Desulfobacula toluolica Tol2: one gene and its partner. The protein of the gene in region 2 interacts with the protein of the main gene of each other region in a pairwise test. Links are inferred from orthologs where the notes say so. Each region holds a gene or a part of one and is shown on either strand. Other genes may lie near its edges. The genes, in order: topA and TOL2_RS20650.

The links.
Region 1: the proteins of TOL2_RS20650 (region 2) and topA interact in binary tests that used the Escherichia coli proteins (3 or more experiments, as listed by UniProt). The link is inferred for Desulfobacula toluolica Tol2 from one-to-one orthologs.

The regions. Positions count from the first base shown.
Region 1 is NC_018645.1:1,686,448-1,693,257, reverse strand. What follows is about bases 1,305-4,338. They hold topA (type I DNA topoisomerase), read left to right. Parts: upstream 1,305-1,704; coding sequence 1,705-3,972; downstream 3,973-4,338. Other genes in these bases: efp (elongation factor P), read right to left, coding at 4,114-4,338; dprA (DNA-processing protein DprA), read left to right, coding at 1,305-1,708. Also shown: tol-pal system protein YbgF, read left to right, coding at 1-557; more of dprA, read left to right, coding at 641-1,304; more of efp, read right to left, coding at 4,339-4,677; guaA (glutamine-hydrolyzing GMP synthase), read left to right, coding at 4,934-6,463; TOL2_RS07740 (coiled-coil domain-containing protein), read left to right, coding at 6,521-6,810. UniProt on the Escherichia coli protein: Releases the supercoiling and torsional tension of DNA, which is introduced during the DNA replication and transcription, by transiently cleaving and rejoining one strand of the DNA duplex.
Region 2 is NC_018645.1:4,542,754-4,549,439, forward strand. Bases 3,777-6,686 are described here. They hold TOL2_RS20650 (IMPACT family protein), read left to right. Parts: upstream 3,777-4,868; coding sequence 4,869-5,504; downstream 5,505-6,686. Other genes in these bases: TOL2_RS20645 (purine-nucleoside phosphorylase), read right to left, coding at 3,778-4,611; TOL2_RS20655 (helix-turn-helix domain-containing protein), read left to right, coding at 5,644-6,228; TOL2_RS20660 (3-isopropylmalate dehydratase large subunit), read left to right, coding at 6,354-6,686. Outside these bases: TOL2_RS20625 (hypothetical protein), read left to right, coding at 220-1,155; TOL2_RS20630 (methylenetetrahydrofolate reductase), read right to left, coding at 1,317-2,180; TOL2_RS20635 (MTH1187 family thiamine-binding protein), read left to right, coding at 2,484-2,780; TOL2_RS20640 (hypothetical protein), read right to left, coding at 2,777-3,676.

The DNA of each region.
Region 1 (6,810 bases), 2.9 Mb from region 2 along the record:
TGGAATTGGAATCTGAGCTTACCGGTATAAAGCAGGATCAGGCAACTTTAAAATATCAAATAGAAAAAAATAATACCATTATACAAACACTTCAGGATATCATCTCAACCCTGGAGACAAAAATTGCATTTCTTGAAAAAACCCCACAGCCTGCAGCCCCTATCCAGTATAAAATTGAGGCCCTCAAACCGGCTGATTTATACAAAAAAGCAAGAAATCTTTTGCTTGAAAACAATTTTTCAAAGGCTGCCGGCTTGTTCTCCGAATTTATTAAACATTATCCTCAAAACAGTCTGGCAGACAATTGTGTTTATTGGCTTGGTGAATGTCATTATTCTCTGAAAGATTATAAAAAGGCAATTGAGGTATTCAAAGACCTGGAAATAAAATATCCCAAATCGGAAAAAGTGCCTGATGCCATATTAAAAACAGGCTATTCATATTTGTTGCTGGATGATTTCAACCGGGCAAACCACTATTTAAAACAAGTATTAAAACAATATCCTTTTTCACCGGCTGCGGAAAAAGCTCAGAAAAAACTTGGAGATTTTGAATAATATCCTTTTTACGAAAAAATAATTCTTTTGAAAAATATCTGCCTTGGTTTACGCTGCGGGAAATCCCGTTTTTGGGCAATATAATGTATAAAAGATTAATAGATCAATTTGGATCACCCGAAATCGTTTTAAAAACATCCGAACATCAGCTTGGAAAGGTTAACAGACTTTCTGCAAAAGTAAGAGACAACATCGTCAATCATAAAGCATTTGTGTACCGGGCAAAAAAAGAATTGGAAATTGTTTTAAACAAAAATATTAACATTGTAACTTTAACGGATTGCGAATATCCTGTGTTGCTCAAACAAATCCCTGATCCGCCGCCTTTTTTGACATATGTGGGCAAACTCGATAACAGCTCTCCTTGTATATCCATTATCGGCTCAAGAGCTGCAACCGGCTATGGGTTAAGCGCATCTGAAAATTTTGCATATAATCTTGCCGGAAAAGGATTTCAGATTGTCAGCGGCCTTGCAAGAGGAATTGATTCCATGGCACATAAAGGTGCGTTAAGAGCAAAGGGAAAGACCATTGCCGTATTGGGATCAGGATTGAATAAAATATATCCCAGGGAGAATAAAAGTCTGTTTCAGGCTATTGCGGAAAACGGCACTGTTTTTTCAGAATTCAAACTGAATACAGAGCCATATCCATCAAATTTCCCCACTCGAAACCGTATCATTGCAGGTTTATCCTGTGGAAGTATTGTTGTTGAAGCAGCCAAAAAAAGTGGATCTCTGATCACTGCCCGACTGGCCACGGAATATAATCGAGAGGTATTTGCAGTTCCGGGAAGTATAAAATCAAAAAAAAGCGAGGGCACCCATTCTCTGCTCAAGCAAGGTGCAAGGCTGGTTGAAAATGAAAATGATATTATGGATGAACTTCATCATTTTATTCATGAAGAAAAAGAAAACTTTCAAGCGGCTCCTTTACAAAAACAAAAATCAACTGATTATAAAAGTTGTAAACAAAATAAATCTTTAATTATGAATTTTCTTGACCCTTACCCTGTACATATTGATGTGTTAATCGAAAAAAGCGGGATGACAAGTTCGCAGGTTACATCCCAATTAATTGATTTGGAACTGCAAGGCACAGTGATGCGCCATCAGGGTAATTATTATTCGATCTCGGAGGAATACCATTGACAAAACCCCTAATCATCGTCGAGTCCCCAACAAAAATCAAAACATTAAAAAAATATGTTGGAAAGGAATTTAATGTTGCTGCAAGTGCCGGCCACATAAGGGATCTTCCTGTTAAAACCCTTGGTATTGATATTGAAAAAAATTTTCAGGCAGAATATGTTAACATAAAAGACAAATCCAAAGTTATTTCCAATCTGAAGAAATTGGCCAAAGATGCCAAAGAAATTTATCTTGCACCTGATCCGGATCGCGAGGGTGAAGCCATTGCATTCCATATTATGGATATTTTAAAGAAAAAAGACCGGATTTTTCATCGTGTTCTTATTCATGAATTAACCAAAAAGGGAATTCAAGAGGCATTACAAAAGACCCTGATACCGGATGCCAATAAATATGATGCCCAGCAGGCAAGAAGAAAACTGGACCGTCTGGTTGGATATCAGATTTCCCCTTTATTATGGCAAAAAGTCCAGAGAGGCTTAAGTGCAGGAAGGGTTCAATCTGTTGCCGTTAAAATTATCTGTGACAGGGAAAGGGAAATTCGAAAATTTATTCCGGAAGAGTTCTGGACGATCACAGCCGACCTTCTTTCACAATCCCCTCCTAAGTTTAATGCTGCCCTCATTAAGATTAACAATAAAAAGGCCAAGGTTACCAACGAAAAACAGGCTTCAGGTATTTTAAAAGATCTTAAAGCTGCGCAATTTGTTATTCATGAAATAAAAACCAAAACTATTAAACGGAACCCGTCACCTCCTTTTATCACCAGTAAACTTCAACAGGATGCAATCAATCGGCTAAGGTTTTCCGCAAAAAAAACCATGATTGTTGCACAGCAGCTTTATGAAGGCATTGAAATAGGAACAGGAGGCCCCGAAGGTCTCATCACCTATATGCGTACGGATTCAACCAGAATTGCTCCTGATGCAGCCCGGGAGGCACAAGCCTTTATTGCACAAACAATAGGAGATGAATTTGCATTAAGCACCCCCAGATTCTTCAAAAACAAGAACAAGGTTCAAGATGCCCATGAAGCCATTCGCCCGACATCTGTGTTTCACTCACCTGAAAAAATAAAAAATTTTCTGTCTCCAGACCAGTTTAAGCTCTATGATCTGATATGGAAACGATTTGTTGCATCTCAAATGGCACAGGCCATCATTGACCAGAAAACAATTCTGATTAAGGCAACGGATAAATACATGTTTTCTGTCAGCGGTTCAACAGTTAGATTCTTAGGATTCATGAGTCTTTATTCCCCAAATAATGAATCAAAAGAAAAAGATATACAGGCTTTACCTGATGCCAAAGAAGGAACTGTTTTAAAAACACTGGAAATTTTTCCAAAACAGCATTTTACAAAGCCTCCGCCAAGGTTTTCCGAGGCATCACTTGTCAAAGAGCTTGAAAAAAACGGAATCGGACGACCCAGTACCTATGCATCCATCCTGTCAGTGATTAGGGACAAAGGATATGTTGATCTTGTAAATCGATATTTTGCGCCCAGTGAGCTTGGATTTATTGTGAATGACCTATTGGTAGCTTCTTTTCCAAATATTTTAAACATCTCATTTACAGCCCAGATGGAAACAAATCTTGACGATGTTGAAACCGGCAACCTGGAAGAAGTGCAGCTTTTAACTGATTTTTATGCATCTTTTAAAAAATATCTGGATGCTGCAAGTGAAAACATGATCAGCTTAAAAGGCGTCGGAGTTGAGACCGGCCTGGTCTGTCCGTCCTGCGGGAAGCAATTGAATATAAAAATCGGCAGAAACGGCCATTTTCTTGCATGTACGGGATATCCGGACTGTTCTTTTACCAGCAATTATCTTCGGGATGAAAAAGGCAATATTTCAATTGTTGAAAAAATTGTTGACAATACAAAAGTCAAAGATTGCATCAAATGCGGCAAACCCATGGTTCAAAAAGACGGCCGTTTCGGTCTCTTTCTCGCCTGCACCGGATACCCGGACTGTAAGCATACTGAGTCCGTCAACGGTGAATACAGCAGTAAGGATATCGGGGTAAAATGTCCAAAAGCAGATTGCTCAGGAACAATTTTAGAAAAAAAGACAAAAAGAGGGAAAATCTTTTTCGGCTGCTCAAAATACCCGGATTGCACATTTGCATCCTGGGACAAACCAATTGATAGAGCTTGTCCGGATTGCAGTTCCCCCTATCTTGTTGAAAAAGAGACCAAAAAGGAAGGAAAATTCTTAAAATGCCCGGATAAAAAGTGTGGGTTCAAAGAGCATCAGTAAAAAAAATCCGTCCCGATTATCTGCCAGCTTTTAATTGTTTAACAATTACTGTGTCATATGGTGGAGCGTATCAAATGATGGTATGTCGAATGAAATACCATCACAATACAGATTCTCCGGATAGAAAACTTTTAAACCATATTATTCATTAACCCGTTCTACATACTCGCGGGTTCTGGTATCAATTTTGATCATCTGTCCTTGTTCTATAAAAGGCGGCACCTGGACTTCAAACCCTGTTTCAAGTATAGCGGGCTTGGTGCTTCCGGTGGCAGTATCTCCTTTTGCCCATGGTTCTGACTTGATCACTTCCAGGTTGATAAAATTGGGCAATGTTATGCCAATGGGAAGTCCGTTATACAAAAGGATTGTACAAAGCGTATTGTCCTTTAGCAGATCTATTGCATCCCCTAATTGATCTTTTGTCAAAAAATGCTGTTCATAATTGGATGTATTCATAAAGCAGTAGCTGTCCTTATCCGAATACAGATATTCCATTTCCTGTTCTTCAAGATCCGCTTTTTTGAATTTATCACCGGATCTATAGGTTCGTTCAAACTGGGACCCTGTAATCATATTTTTTAATTTGCATTTATACAGGGATTGCCCTTTTCCGGGTTTTTTAAATTCAAAGCCAATAATAACATAAGGTTCTCCGTCTATTTCAAACTTTAAACCCTTTCTCAAATCACTTGCTAAATACATGTAATGCTCCTAAATTTATCTTTCAAACATAACAGACTTTATCACAGATCTCTCTTTTATATGAAAATTTTGAAAAATCCAAATAAAGACCTTCATATTTTGTTGCGGCAAAGCTTAAGGTGAAATACCAAGTCTGCCCGTGGCAGTTAATCACATTAAGTGTAAATTGGCAACCTCCGGATAAAAACAACTTGCTTTTTTATCGGTATTATAGGAAATATAATGTTTTAGAAAATATTATTATAGGAAAATTTATATGATCATTGTTATTGATTTTGGTTCTCAATTCAACCAGCTTATCGCAAGAAGAGTTCGAGAAAATAACGTTTATTGCCAGGTAGAGCCGTCAGATATTTCAGTTGCCAGAATAAAGGAACTTAATCCCCAAGGCATTATTCTTTCCGGAGGCCCTTCAAGCATATATGAACAAGACAGTCCTAAAATTGATAAATCCATTTTTGATCTTGAAATCCCCATCCTTGGCATCTGCTATGGGATGCATTTTATGGTACATACGCTCGGCGGTAAAATCAAAAAAGCAACAAAACGGGAATATGGCTTTGCAAGCCTTGATATAAAAGAGCCTGCCCCTTTATTCAAAGACATGGAAACAGGCTTCCAATGCTGGATGAGCCATGGCGATTCCGCCATTAAACTGCCAAAAAATTTTGTTATTACCGCTTCAACTCAAAATACGGCTATCGCAGCCATTGCAAATCATGAAAAAAACTTTTACGGTCTTCAATTTCATCCTGAGGTGGAACACTCTAAAAACGGAACCCTCATGATCCGTCATTTTTTATTTGATGTCTGCAAGTGCCGGGAAAACTGGAATATGAAATCATTTTGCGATGGTGCCATTTCCCAGATTAAAGAAGCTGTTGGAGACAAAAAAGTGATCATGGGGCTTTCAGGCGGTGTGGATTCATCCGTTGCTGCAACCCTTATTCATAAAGCAATCGGCAAGAATTTGTTTTGCATCTTTGTGGACAATGGACTCTTACGAAAAGGTGAAAAAGAGGGGCTTGAAAAAAACCTGACAGCCGGACTTGATCTGAACATCAAATTTGTAAATGCAAAAGAAAAATTTCTAACTGCATTAGAAGGCGTAACCGATCCTGAAAAGAAACGCAAAATCATAGGAAATCTATTTATAGATGTATTTGACGCCCAAGCCAACAAGATAGACGGAGCAGAGTTTCTCGGTCAGGGAACTTTGTATCCTGACATTATTGAATCCAAATCAGCCTTTGGCGGTCCCACATCCATCATCAAATCTCATCATAATGTCGGTGGTCTGCCGGAAAAAATGAAACTCAAATTAATTGAACCTTTGCAACTGCTGTTCAAAGATGAAGTCAGAAAATTAGGTTCAGAGCTTGGCATCAATGAGGATCTTGTATGGCGTCAACCCTTTCCAGGGCCTGGTCTTGCCATAAGGATCATGGGAGAAATCACTGCTTCTCGACTTGAAATTCTAAGAGAGGCCGATGCCATTTTACTTGAAGAAATCAAAGAAGCCGGGCTTTACAGAAAATTATGGCAATCTTTTGCAGTTCTGCTGCCAATAAAAAGCGTGGGAGTAATGGGAGACAAAAGAACCTTTGCAAATTGCATTGCTATCAGAGCTGTCACCAGCAATGATGCCATGACGGCTGACTGGGCAAAATTGCCCCATGATCTTTTGGGTAAAATTTCCAACAGGATTATCAATGAAGTTGAAAATATTAACAGGGTTGTTTTTGATATAACATCAAAACCTCCCGGAACAATTGAATGGGAATAAAATACCAGTAACGGCCATTGCAATCAAGTTGCCAAAAAAAATATAATAATGGGTTCAATGAATTTAAAAGATTTCAGACCTGATAACCTGAATTTTGACGATGAGGAGGAACTTCCCAAACACACGGGCGGACAAATTCCTGCATCAACACATCACGAAGAAATCAACACCTTGAAAATCGAGAAACTTTCCAACAGGGTGACGATCATTTCCATCATTATTCCATGTCTTATCAGTGCCATTATCATATTTGCCTACCTTGATATGAAAGAACGAGTTGTGGATGTTGATCAGACCAAACAAAACCAGGTTGACAAAATTTCACAACAATTAGAAGAAAGATTAAA
Region 2 (6,686 bases):
TTAACTTTTTAACAAAAGTTAATATTCTTTTATAATGCTGATTGACATCTATTAGAGTACGAATCCGGCACATGTATAAAAGACACATGTATAAAATAGATTGACAACAAAAGGAGGTTTCTGGTTTTATGTCATGTTTGATTTAAATACCCGTGGATGAAAAGATACAATAACCCTTCCCGGGTCTAAAACATGAAAATAAAATAAAGGAATGATCTAATGGACCCGATTGCCAAAAAAGCAAAACAATGGATTGATGAAAAAAGAGACCCCAGGAGTGCCTATTGGCAAGCCGCTCTTGAAGCCAACATGGACCTTTTTTCACCTGATCTGGAAAAAGGAAAACTAACACCGGTCCATTCGCTGGAAGAAAAAGACCTGCCCGTATTCAAGGCGGCTTTGGAAGTGACGGACCTGAGTCCCGGCCTTTTAGCAGCCTTTTTAACCCCTTCTGTTGCCAACTCCATTATTCCGCCGGATTCAGCTGAAGAACTTATGCGCATTGAAAAAGGCAAACCCTCCTATAAAATAATTATCCTGAGACCGGGCAAGGAAGAACGGATAATCTGTATTGAGATTTCAGAACATGCCCACAAGCCGGGCATGGATATTTTCCAGTCCGGCGCCCTGTTGGGAACATTTGATTATCAGACCCATGAAATCTGTCTGTCGGAATTGACCAAAGCCATCCGTGCCCATGCCTGGGAAAAAGACAAATGGCAGCACAAAGATCATATTGCCTATACCTTGAACTGGTTTGAAAAAATTGAATACCTCGGCAAGGCAGATGTGAGTGTGGACAAAACCCGTTCTGTTTTTCACAGCCCCACATTGATCAGAACCAATCGGGTCGATGCTTTGTTCCTGATAATATACGAAATATTGCACAATCGTTTCCAGGAAAATTTTCAAGCCCTGTCTCAAGACCTGATAAGTGCAGGGGCAGGGAAAAATTCTGAAGACAAAGAAACAAGGCTTTCAGCCTGCCACACCCTTGCAGAGACCAGTATGCTCGATATGCTTAATATGGTAAAAAAATTTAACCTGCTTGATTTTACAAGTTTTAACGATGCGGAAAGCCGGAATTTTAAAAACGAGTTTGTCAGAACAGCCAGGAAACTTTCCTCAAAACTGGATAAAATGTTGGTATCGTGACAACGAAAAGCAAGCGGCTTAATTTTGTTAAAGGACTTCCAATCTCTGCAAAGTAAAATAATGACATAAAATCTTTTGCTAAAACAAACACTGTGTGCCGGTCAAACCCGGAACACAGTGCTTATCCCTTCTGTGCTACATATGACGGCAAGTCCGCCGGATCATTGTGCAATAAGGCTGCGGGTAAATTCGATAATATGGTTGGTGCCTTTTACATCTCCCATTGCCATAATATGAATACCGTCTGCATATTCAATAATATCCTTTATAAAATCGCAGGTAATCTCAATCCCGGTTGCGCCTTGATTTTCCATACGAGAAATAACGTCTTCCGGAACATCAATACCCTCAACATTTTTATCCATGAACCTTGCCATCTTTACACTTTTGAGCGGCATTACTCCGATTAATATCGGTTTGTCCAGTTTCCGGGCGGCTTTAAGAAACGTCACGGCTTTTTCAGAATCATACACAACCTGGGTTTGAAAAAAATCCGCTCCGGCTGAGATCTTTTTTTCCATTTTTTCCATCTCATGTTCGGGTTTCCTGGATGTTGGCATGGCAGTACATGCAATGTTAAAATCCGTGCTTCCGCCGAATTCTTTTTCATCATAATCCAACCCGTTGTTCATTTTTTTTATCAGTCGGATCAGGTCAACCGTATTGTAATCATAAACCGCTTTGGACGGATAAGGCCCGTGTTTCGGCGGATCACCTGTTGTAACAAGGATGTTGCGGATGCCAAGGGTGTGTGCCCCCAGCAGGTCAGCCTGTGTTCCCAGCAGGCTTCGGTCTCTACAGGTAAAATGGGGCACGGTTTCAACATCAAGGCTGTTCTGGATCAGGCTTGCCATGGAAATCGAATTGATCCGCAGGTTGCCCATGGGGCAATCATGAATATTGATGCCGTCCAGTGGGAGATAATCGCGGGCCTTTTCCAGAGATTCATCTGCCAGGACACCCTTTACCGGCCCAAGCTCAGTGGTGATAACGAAATTTTTGCCTAATTTTTGTGATAGCTTCATAAGAAACTCCTGTAAGTTAAAAAGATGGTAATTTCAATTAAAAAAAATTCAAGCTGTGTACCGGGCACTCATTGATTCAACCTTTTCCTTTTCTAGTAAAACTGCGCGAATTTAAAGCAAAGACCCTCCAGTGTCAAGATGTTTATCATTTTGTGCAGCTGCCATTCGGTCATGATATCCAGGGTGATATGCTCATGCTTGCATCCTGCCGGCAAAATCGATAAACTGTCCTGAATCATATGAAATAGGATAGTATGAAAATAGGACAGTATAAAAATAATATAAAATTAAAGGAGATTAAAAATGAACGTAATCATTGATCTTTGCGTGGTACCCATCGGTGTTGGCCTTTCCGTATCAAAATATGTGGCAGCATGTCACAAGATCATCAAAGACGCCGGTCTTGAATCCGAGCTTCATGCCTATGGCACAAATATAGAGGGGAACTGGGATGCCGTATTTGACGTGGTAAAAAAATGCCATGAAAAAATTCATGACATGGGAGCCCCCAGAATCACAACCACCATAAAGGCCGGCACACGGACAGACCGGGACCAGACCATGGCGGATAAGGTTGCCAGCGTTAAAGCCAAACTTTAAGAATCTTTTTTGTTTTCAAACAAGATGTTCAGGATCTCTTCAATGTCTTGGTCGGCAGTTTGCACATTTAACGTGCAGCCTCCGGCGCCTGCGTGGCCTCCCCCGCCAAATCGGGCCAGAAGATTTCCAATGTTGACATGACATTGTTTGTTGAAAAGACTGCGACCGATGCTGAGCAGCACAGAATTATGTTCAGGGCCGTCATACCTTATTTTTACACTGGCAATGGTTTCCGGGAACAATGTATATGTCAAAAACCTATTGCCGCCGGGAACAGTGTCAAGAGATCGAAAATCGGTAATGGATATGGCGTGACGGATTGTTGTATGGGCTGTTAAATGATTTTCATAGGCTGCATTTTCTTTAATGACCCTGGCGCAACGGATTTTCACGTCCGGGTCTTCAAGAACACGGTCAATGCCTTTGTCCATCAAAAGATTCACCAGCTTTTCCCAATAGGCTGAATCCGCATAGTCACGGTTCTGGATGGTCATGGAGAAAAGAATATACGGGTATTTTTCCGGATATCGCACCTGGTCTTGGTCAAGATCGGCAGCATCAATGATATCCGTGTTCAAGACCAGTTCATCATAATGGTCGTCCAGTTTGCCTTTGTCTTGATAATAGTTGTAAACAACACGGGCGGCGGATGGCGCAATATCAAAGCCACCGTTAAATGGAGTTTGAGGCTTATTGGAAACATGGTGGTCAAACCATAAGGCACATTGGGGCGAATAGGGCAGATTGGCCATAATATCAGTGTTTAAAATAACGGCTTTTCCGGTTTGAATCTCATTGGGTTCAACCCATTTAATATTGGGCTCAATATTTTCAGCACGGCACAGCAGAACCGCACATACAATTCCGTCAAAATCAGGCCTGGTAACTATTCTCATAAGGTAACTCTTTTCAATTTAAAAGGGTTTTGGATATTTTGGGTTTTTGGTATTAGATGATGGTTTTCGGGTAATGGTTGCTGACAAATCATGATAAATCCTTACTCCCTGACCTGTCTGATCACATTGCAAAGCAATCGGTTAAGGGGTTTTAACGCCCCTTGGGCGGTTTCCAGAACAGCTTCCAGCGTGGTTTTAACAGGAGCATCAGGATTATTTATATTGGTGATCAACGACAGTCCCAGAATTTTCATGTCGGCATGAACGCCTGCAATGGCTTCCATAACTGTGGAAAACCCCACGGCATCACTGCCAATTGCTTTTAGGAACCTGATTTCCGCAGGTGTTTCAAGGCTTGGCCCCAAAAGACCGGCATACACACCTGTTTGAACAGGAACCTGATGAGTTTGGGCTGTTTTCTGGGCCAGGCCCACAAGATCCTGATCATACACCTGTGTCATATCAGGAAACCTCAGTCCCCAGGCATCCTCATTGGGACCGGTCAAGGGATTTTTCCCGGTGAGATTGAGGTGATCTTTGATGATCATGATATCACCCGGCGAAAAATTCAGATTGATACCCCCGGCAGCATTGGTTAAAATCAATGTTTTGACGCCCAGTTCCTGCATTACCCGCACCGGGAAAGTGACCTGGGCCGGTGAATATCCTTCATACAGGTGGAAACGGCCCTGCATCATCAGAATCGGTATGCCACAGATGTTGCCGTACACCAGTCTGCCTTTATGGCTTTCAACCGTGGATATCGGAAAATTGGGCAGTTGTGAATATTCAAACTCTTTTAGCACCTCAAGGTCATCAAGAGTATCGGAAAGCCCTGTGCCGGTTAACACCCCAATGGAAGGCGGCCGCTCGCCTATTGCCTGTGTTAAAAAGTGAACTGTTTTACCAACAAGTTGCCGATCATTTTTCATCATGACTCCTTATGCTGTGGTATTCCGTTTTTTTGCATCTGTCCGCTTTTATCAATTTTACCGATTTTACCGACCTTTACCTATCTTATCCTTACCGACAAAAAAAATTCAATCGTATGATATCCGGGCACACCGAGTATACGGCATGAGGTGATGCAAGCCGTTTTATGACGGCTCTTTCTTTTTGGGTGAATTTATACTATATGCGGAGCATAAGGTCAATTTAGGAGCTATATTCATTTCAAGGCATGAATGATCATATGACGGATGAACAGATGGATGAAAATTATTTTTACTCAATTGAACATCAACGAACCTCAACCATAAAAATAAGGCGGTCTGTTTTTATCTGCACTTTGGAATTTGTGGACTCCATTGAAAACGCCAAAGAATTTATTTCCAGGATTTCAAAAGAAAATAAAACCGCCACTCATAATTGCTGGGCATATGTTTTAGGAGACAAAGGAGAAATTTTTCATTGTTCCGATGCAGGCGAACCTTCCGGAACAGCAGGCAAACCCATCCTCAACACATTAAAAAGCCATTGCATGACAAATATTGCAGCTGTTGTGACCCGGCATTTCGGCGGTGTCAAACTGGGTGTCAGGGGGTTGATTGAAGCCTATTCAGCGTCTGTGAAAGAAACCATTGACCTGAAAAAATTAAAAAAACTGATACATACGGTAAGTATTGATATCAAGGTGTCCTATGAGTTTAATGATACGCTGCTCAACCAGATAAAAAAATATTTAGACAGGATAACAAATACTGCCTATACAGATAAAATTGTACACAGGGTTGAAGTTGAACTTAAAAATTATGCCCGGATGGAAAGCCTGCTGCTGGAATATCAAGCCCGGAAAAAATTAAAATTTACCATTATACCACAAGACTGATCTTGCAAGCTTGAGCCGAATATGATTGTCACATCTGCATTTAAAGGCATCCCGGACAAATAAAAAAAGATATTGACAATAAACCATATTTAAGTATTATTAAATTTTAATTAATTATACTTAAATAATTGGCGGATTCATGAAAGCAAAACTCGGCGCACTGCTCAGGGCCATCAGAAGTTCACGGCACATTACAATTAAAGAAGTTGCAGGAAAAGCCGGTGTCAGTTCAAGCCTGCTGTCACAAATAGAAAGGAACCGGATATCCCCTTCCCTGGATACCCTGCTTCAGATTCTGGAAGTGTATGGCGTTACGCCGGATAAATTTTTCAAAGATTATGAAACAAATTCCCGGGTTGAGATTATCAAAAGGGATGATCGAAAAATTTATCAGCGAAAAGGCTTTAAATATGAAAAGCTTTGCGGAGACAGCCAGACCAGGGGGAACCACTCGTTTAATGCCTTTTTTCTGGAACTGGCCCCGGGCCAGTTGAGAGGGGATGCCGGCAACGGGCATCTTGGACGTGAGTTGGGAATTGTTGTTAAGGGATCTGCACAGCTTGTTTATGGTGAAGAGACATACGAAATTCAAAAAGGCGACTCAGTGTCCTTTTTTTCACAGATCCCCCATGTGATTCAAAACTCATCGGATCAGATATTCCAGGCATACTGGGTGGTAACACCGGCAGACGGGGAAGACTATTTTGGAGAAAAAACATCATAACTGCCACAGGCAGGTCCGGCCATTTTTTACAACAATCTGGTCATACAGGTCTTGCCACAGCAAAGATTTAAAGCAGTTGTTTGGATTTTTAAAGACTTTCTTATAAAAATTATTTGGAGAGAATAATGGGAAAAACCATCGCAGAAAAAATTTTTGACGCACATTTAGTAGATGAACCTTTTGGAGATGTCAGTGTTTTAAAACTGGACAGGGTGTTTTGTCATGAAATCACAACCCCCACAGCAATCCAGGATCTGGTGGCAAGGGGAAAGGACCGGGTGTTTGACCCGGAAAAAATCAAAGCGGTGATTGATCATGTCACCCCTGCCAAAGACTCTAAAACTGCCATGCAGGGCAAAATTCTGCGGGACTGGGCAAAACGGCACAAGATTAAGGATTTTTTTGATATCGGCCATAACGGTGTGTGCCATGCCATTTTCCCTGAAAAAGGATTTGCC